Methyloterricola oryzae: one gene and its partner. The protein of the gene in region 1 binds, or shares a complex with, the protein of each later gene. Links are inferred from orthologs where the notes say so. Each region holds a gene or a part of one and is shown in the gene's direction. Other genes may lie near its edges.

Evidence for each region.
Region 2: the proteins of rpsG (region 1) and tig are in contact, whole or in part, in a crystal structure (PDB 3GTY), measured with the Thermotoga maritima proteins. The link is inferred for Methyloterricola oryzae from one-to-one orthologs. Residues at the interface, in WP_004081843.1 of Thermotoga maritima: Lys34, Lys52, Lys55, Glu59, Arg62, Gln63, Glu66, Asn67, Lys69, Val71, Arg95, Ala109, Lys110, Lys111, Gly112, Arg113, Pro114, Glu117, Glu121, Ile124, Ala125, Tyr127, Asn128, Asn129, Thr130, Gly131, Lys135, Asp139, Arg142, Met143; in WP_004081061.1 of Thermotoga maritima: Glu122, Val124, Val129, Leu130, Tyr133, Glu188, Gly259, Ile262, Tyr263, Glu266, Ser270, Glu273, Gln274, Glu277, Arg308, Gln311, Ile312, Ser315, Tyr316, Glu325, Arg329, Arg336, Leu363, Phe366, Trp367, Arg373, Leu377, Arg381, Leu384, Glu387.

What each region holds. Positions count from the first base shown.
Region 1 is NZ_JYNS01000010.1:97,208-100,312, reverse strand. The notes cover bases 1-2,791. They hold rpsG (30S ribosomal protein S7), read left to right. Parts: upstream 1-1,056; coding sequence 1,057-1,527; downstream 1,528-2,791. Other genes in these bases: fusA (elongation factor G), read left to right, coding at 1,576-2,791; rpsL (30S ribosomal protein S12), read left to right, coding at 663-1,037; EK23_RS21830 (EAL domain-containing protein), read left to right, coding at 1-142. Outside these bases: more of fusA, read left to right, coding at 2,792-3,105.
Region 2 is NZ_JYNS01000009.1:39,038-42,203, forward strand. The notes cover bases 39-2,890. They hold tig (trigger factor), read left to right. Parts: upstream 39-727; coding sequence 728-2,053; downstream 2,054-2,890. Other genes in these bases: EK23_RS12945 (class II aldolase/adducin family protein), read right to left, coding at 39-271; clpP (ATP-dependent Clp endopeptidase proteolytic subunit ClpP), read left to right, coding at 2,071-2,703; clpX (ATP-dependent Clp protease ATP-binding subunit ClpX), read left to right, coding at 2,834-2,890. Outside these bases: more of EK23_RS12945, read right to left, coding at 1-38; more of clpX, read left to right, coding at 2,891-3,166. UniProt on the Bacillus subtilis protein: Involved in protein export. Acts as a chaperone by maintaining the newly synthesized protein in an open conformation. Functions as a peptidyl-prolyl cis-trans isomerase.

The sequences.
Region 1 (3,105 bases):
CGAGGGCGTCGAAACCCCGAGCCAGCTCAAGTTCCTGAGGTCGCGGGATTGCGAGGAGGTCCAAGGCTATCTGTTCAGCAAACCGGTGCCGGCCGCCGATGTCCTGGAGTTGCTCCGCAGGGGCGTTTCCCTGCCGGAATGAAGTCGGCGCACCGGAATTTTTTCTACATCAGGTTTGACGTGGGCTGTGCTTTACTGCATAATGCCGTTTCTGCAGCGCGCCCGTAGCTCAGTTGGATAGAGTACCTGGCTACGAACTAGGTGGTCGGGAGTTCGAATCTCTCCGGGCGCGCCATTTTTTTGTAAGCTTTTGGCGGCCGTGTGTTCCATCTCATGGCGGCTTTGACATTCAGATTCTTCCCCTGTAGCTCAGTCGGTAGAGCAAGTGACTGTTAATCACTGGGTCGGCGGTTCGAGCCCGTCCGGGGGAGCCATCTCTTCAAAAAGGCTTACGGAAATGTAGGCCTTTTTTTTGGGCTGTCGTCAGGCGTTGCCGGAAGCCCGATCCAGTGCGGTTCTTGGTCTCGATTGTTGACAGGTGGTGGGTAATGTTTTATTTTTGCCCGCTTTACCAGGCTCCTGCCGGCCGCCGGGTGGTGGTTAATGGGCGGGTCTGGAGTCCGATTTGTGCCCAAGTTAAGCGAAATTTTTGGAGTTCGGTAATGACCACAATCAACCAATTGGTTCGGAAGCCGCGAGTTAGAAAGATAGACAAGAGCAATGTTCCGGCTCTGGACAGTTGTCCTCAGCGTCGTGGCGTGTGCACCCGTGTTTACACCACCACGCCGAAGAAGCCGAACTCCGCGCTGCGTAAAGTCGCTCGCGTGCGTCTGACCAACGGTGCCGAAGTGACGAGTTATATCGGCGGCGAGGGGCACAACCTCCAGGAGCACTCCGTGGTCCTGATTCGTGGTGGCCGTGTGAAGGACTTGCCGGGTGTGCGTTACCACATTGTGCGCGGCAGCCTGGATACCGCGGGTGTGCAGAAGCGCCGGCAGGGTCGTTCCAAGTATGGCGCCAAGCGTCCGAAGAGCTAATTGAGGTCAGGGGTCGAAGATGTCCAGAAGAAGAAATTCCGAGAGAAGAGAAATCAACCCGGATCCGCGATTCGGCAGCCAGACGCTGGCGCGCTTCGTGAACATGCTCATGGAGGACGGCAAAAAGTCCGTCGCGGAAAAGATCGTTTACGGTGCGCTCGACTTCATTGAGGGCAAGACCGGCCAGAACTCCCTGGAAGTGCTGACTAAGGCCCTGGAGAACGTGCAGCCGGTGGTCGAGGTGAAGTCCCGCCGAGTGGGTGGCGCGACCTATCAGGTGCCGGTCGAAGTGCGTCCCGCCCGCCGTTCCGCCCTGGCCATGCGCTGGCTGATCGATGCGGCACGCAAGCGCAGCGAGAAGGGTATGGGCATGAAGTTGGCGGCCGAGGTCATGGATGCCAACGAGAATCGTGGCACTGCGGTGAAGAAGCGCGAAGACACCCACAAGATGGCTGAGGCCAACAAGGCTTTCTCCCACTACCGCTGGTAACTTCGTACCAGTTGATTGCTCTTTAACAGACGGCAAGGATCTGAGGCTGTGGCACGCACCACTCCCATCGAGCGATACCGGAATATCGGGATCATGGCGCACATCGACGCGGGTAAAACCACGACGACCGAGCGCGTCCTGTTCTATACCGGCGTGTCGCACAAGATTGGAGAGGTGCACGACGGTGCTGCCACCATGGATTGGATGGAGCAGGAGCAGGAGCGCGGCATCACCATCACGTCCGCGGCCACGACCTGCTTTTGGAAGGGAATGGATGGCGGTTTTCCGCAGCACCGGATCAATATTATCGATACGCCCGGGCATGTGGATTTCACCATTGAAGTGGAACGCTCCCTGCGTGTGCTCGACGGCGCATGTGCCGTTTTTTGCGCGGTGGGCGGTGTCGAACCCCAGTCGGAAACGGTATGGCGGCAGGCCGACAAGTATCATGTTCCGCGTCTGGCCTTTGTAAACAAGATGGATCGTGCGGGCGCCAACTTCCTGCGCGTCGTCGGTCAGATCAAGACCCGGCTGGGTGGCAATCCGGTTCCCCTGCAGTTGCCTATCGGGGCTGAGGAAAAGTTTCAGGGGGTGGTCGATCTCATCAAGATGAAGGCCATCTTTTGGGATGACAGTACCCAGGGCATGCGTTTCGAAGAAAGGGAAGTTCCCGCCGAGATGAGAGTTGAGTGTGCGGATTGGCGCGCCAAGTTGGTGGAGGCGGCGGCCGAGGCCAGCGAAGAACTCATGGACAAGTACCTGGAAGGTGGTGAGCTCAGCGTCGAGGAGATCAAGAAAGGTCTTCGTGCGCGCACCATTGCCAGCGAGATCGTTCCCACGCTGTGCGGGTCTGCGTTCAAGAACAAGGGCGTCCAGGCCATGCTGGATGCGGTGGTGGAATACATGCCCTCTCCGGCCGACATTCCGGCCATCAAAGGGCATTTGGAAGATGACAGCGAGGGCGAGCGCCATCCTTCGGATGACGAGCCGTTTGCGGCGCTGGCGTTCAAGATCGCCACCGATCCTTTTGTGGGCGCGCTGACTTTTGTGCGGGTCTATTCCGGCGTGCTGTCTTCCGGCGATACGGTCTACAACCCGATCAAAGGCAAGCGCGAGCGCATCGGTCGTCTTGTGCAGATGCATGCCAACAACCGCGAGGAGATCAAGGAAGTCCGTGCCGGCGACATCGCTGCCGCCATTGGTCTGAAGGATGTCACCACGGGCGACACCCTGTGCGACCAGAAGGGCATCATCACCCTGGAGAAGATGGACTTTCCCGAGCCGGTGATTTCCGTGGCGGTCGAGCCCAAGACCAAGGCCGACCAGGAAAAGATGGGTATTGCCCTCAACAAGCTGGCGCAGGAGGATCCCTCCTTCCGTGTGCACACCGATGAGGAAACCGGCCAGACCATCATCTCTGGGATGGGTGAGTTGCACCTGGAGATCATCGTCGACCGCATGAAGCGTGAATTCGGCGTCGACGCCAATGTGGGCGCGCCGCAGGTTGCTTACCGGGAGACCCTTAAGAAATCGGTGGAGCAGGAAGGCAAATACGTGCGCCAGACCGGCGGCCGCGGC
Region 2 (3,166 bases), on another replicon or contig:
CCTCGATCACGCAAAAATCGACCGGTGCCAGGTGAGGCTTGCCCCCCGTCTGCGTCCCGCTGATTGCGAAGCTGTTGCCGGTAAGCCGCCGGCTGATGTTGCCGTAGGCAAGGCCCCCGTAGCGGCCCGCTGTCTGTCCTGTCAATTCCAGTCGGAACAGGACCGCGCGCCAGACGAGGGTTTCTCTAAGGATGTCCGCATCGGGACCGGGCCCCTCAATTCGTGCCAGATCAAATTTGATTATCCCTTCGGTCTCGGTGGCGGCGCTCATGGTGGATGGACTTGCGCTTCGTCTGTGGCGGCGGATTGAAATAGGTTCGCTGGCGGTGGTCAAAGGGTACGGGTGTCGCGTCGTGAAAAACCGGCCACGTCTCAATATAATGGAGACATGACGCGTCGGACTCGGCGCAACCCGCGGTTGATCGCCGTCATGGCAGTGCTCGCTCGTGCTAATCCGTCGGCAAAGTGACGCAAAGCGAGTATAATCGAGCGGACTTCCGCACGCGAATGTGGCGAAATTGGTAGACGCGCTGGATTTAGGTTCCAGTGGGGCAACCCTTGAGAGTTCGAGTCTCTCCATTCGCACCAGTATCAAGCGAACCAGACCCTTTCTAGATTTCACCGTCCCGTGGCTCCCTAACTTGGTTTCAAGACGCCCCCGCAGGAGTCGGGGAGCAGACTGCCGGTTCCACTGAGAGATTTTTCATTCCATTTTGAGGTTAGTACGATGCAAGTGTCCGTCGAGACGACATCCGAGTTGAGCAGAAAAATGACCGTCCAGGTTCCGGAGGAAAAGATCCAGGAACAAGTGAACACCCGCCTGCGCGGGCTAGCCGGAAGGGTCAAAATCGACGGTTTTCGTCCCGGTAAGGCACCACAGAGTCTGATCAAGAAACGCTTCGGACCCAGTGTGCGGGACGAGGTCGTGGCCGATCTGATCCAGTCGAGTTTCTACGACGCCGTCCGGGAAGAAAAGCTCAATCTGGCTGCCAGTCCCATGATCACGCCCAAGGAATCGGCCGAGGGCAAGGGCCTGGTTTATGAGGCGGATTTCGAGGTGGTGCCGGAGTTTTCCCTGGCTTCCCTTGAAACACTGGAGGTGACGCGTTTCGCTTCAACGGTGGCTGAGTCGGACGTGGACGGGATGGTGTTGCGCCTGCGCGAGCAACGCAAGACCTGGCAAGAAGCCGGGCGGCCAGCGGCTGAGGGTGACCGCCTGACCATCCACTTCGAGGGGGTCTGCGAGGGCGAGAACTTCACCGATGGCAAGGTGGAAAACTTTCAGGTGGTGATCGGCTCCAAGCAACTGATCCCCGGTTTCGAGGATGGCTTGGTGGGCGCTGCGGCCGGGGGCACCTTGAAGCTTGATCTGAGCTTTCCGGAAGATTACGGCAACAAGAAGCTGGCCGGCAAGACCGCCGAATTCACCGTGGAAATAGAAAAGGTGGAGGAGGGTGTGCTGCCGGAGGTCGAGTCAGAGGGGTTCCTGGAGTCGTTTGGTGTGGAGAACGGCGATGTGGCCTCCTTCCGTGATGACATCAAGGGCAACATGGAGCGCGAAATGAATCGCGCGCTGGCATCGCGTACCAAGACGTCGGTCATGGACGCCCTCTACGCAGCCCATTCCGCGTTGCCTCTGCCCCGTGTGATGGTGGATCAAGAGGTTGAACACATGTTGAATCCCTACCGCCAGACCGCCAAGAAGCGCCAGCAGCATTTGGACGAGTCCCCCTTGAAAGAGCGCTTTGAGCCCATCGCGCGGCGCCGGGTCTCCCTGGGCTTGGTGCTTGGCAAGATCATCGAGGCCGAAAAGCTTTCTGTCGACGCCAAGCGCGTGCGCGCCGCAGTGGAGGATCTCGCGGTCAGTTACGAGAGCCCTGAGCAGGTGGTTTCCTGGTATTACTCGAATCCGGAGCAACTGCGTCAGGTTGAAAGCATGGTCCTGGAAGACCAGGTGGTGGACGCGGTCCTGGCTAAGGCCAAGGTGAACGAGGAGCAGGTGGCGTTCGAGGAGTTGATGAAGTCGGCGCAACAAGATTCGGCCGCGGCATGAGACAGGACCCTAAAGGCATGAAAGAGACTACCGCTATGATGGAAACGCAAGCGACCGGGCTGGTGCCTATCGTTATCGAACAGTCGTCCCGCGGCGAGCGGGCTTTCGACATCTACTCGCGGCTGTTGAAGGAGCGCGTGATTTTCCTGGTGGGGCCGGTGGAAGATTACATGGCCAACCTGGTGATTGCGCAGATGTTGTTTTTGGAGTCGGAGAATCCCGACAAAGACATACACTTGTACATCAATTCACCGGGCGGCGTGGTGACTGCGGGGCTGGCCATCTACGACACCATGCAGTTTATCAAGCCGGACGTCAGTACCCTCTGTGTGGGCCAGGCCGCGAGCATGGGTGCGCTCCTGCTGGCAGGCGGCGCCGCCGGCAAACGTTACTCCCTGCCGCATTCGCGGGTCATGATCCATCAGCCTTTGGGCGGCTTCCAAGGGCAGGCCAGCGACATCGATATTCATGCGCGGGAGATCCTTGCGGTGCGTGAACGCCTAAACAAGATTCTGGCCAAGCATACCGGCCAGCCTCTGGAAAAGATTCAGGTGGACACCGATCGCGACAATTTCATGGGTGGCGAGGACGCGGTCCAATACGGTCTAATCGACAAGGTCTTGTCCAGCCGCGTTGCGGTAGGTGCCTGATCCGCGGGCATTGGCCTGCGTATCGAGCGAAAGTTGAAAACTTGCGGATTTTGGTTTCCGTGGGTAGTCTTGAACTGCGAATTGGTCCTGGCGATTAGGTGGCGAGGGCGACAGAGATAAGGGGTTTGCGATGAGTGACGAGAAGAATGGCAAGGAAGGGAGCGGGAAGCTCCTTTACTGCTCTTTTTGTGGCAAAAGCCAGCATGAGGTTCGTAAGCTCATTGCAGGTCCCGCCGTATTTGTGTGCGATGAATGTGTCGAGCTTTGCAACGACATCATTCGCGAGGAGCTGCAAGAGAATGTCTCCGCTGGGTCTGACAAACTGCCCAAGCCCAAGGAGATAAAGACGGTTCTGGACGAATACGTCATCGGCCAGGAAAAGGCCAAGCGCATCCTGGCGGTTGCGGTATACAACCATTACAAGCGGCTGCGCGCCCAAGGTAAGAAGAACGATGTGGAGCTG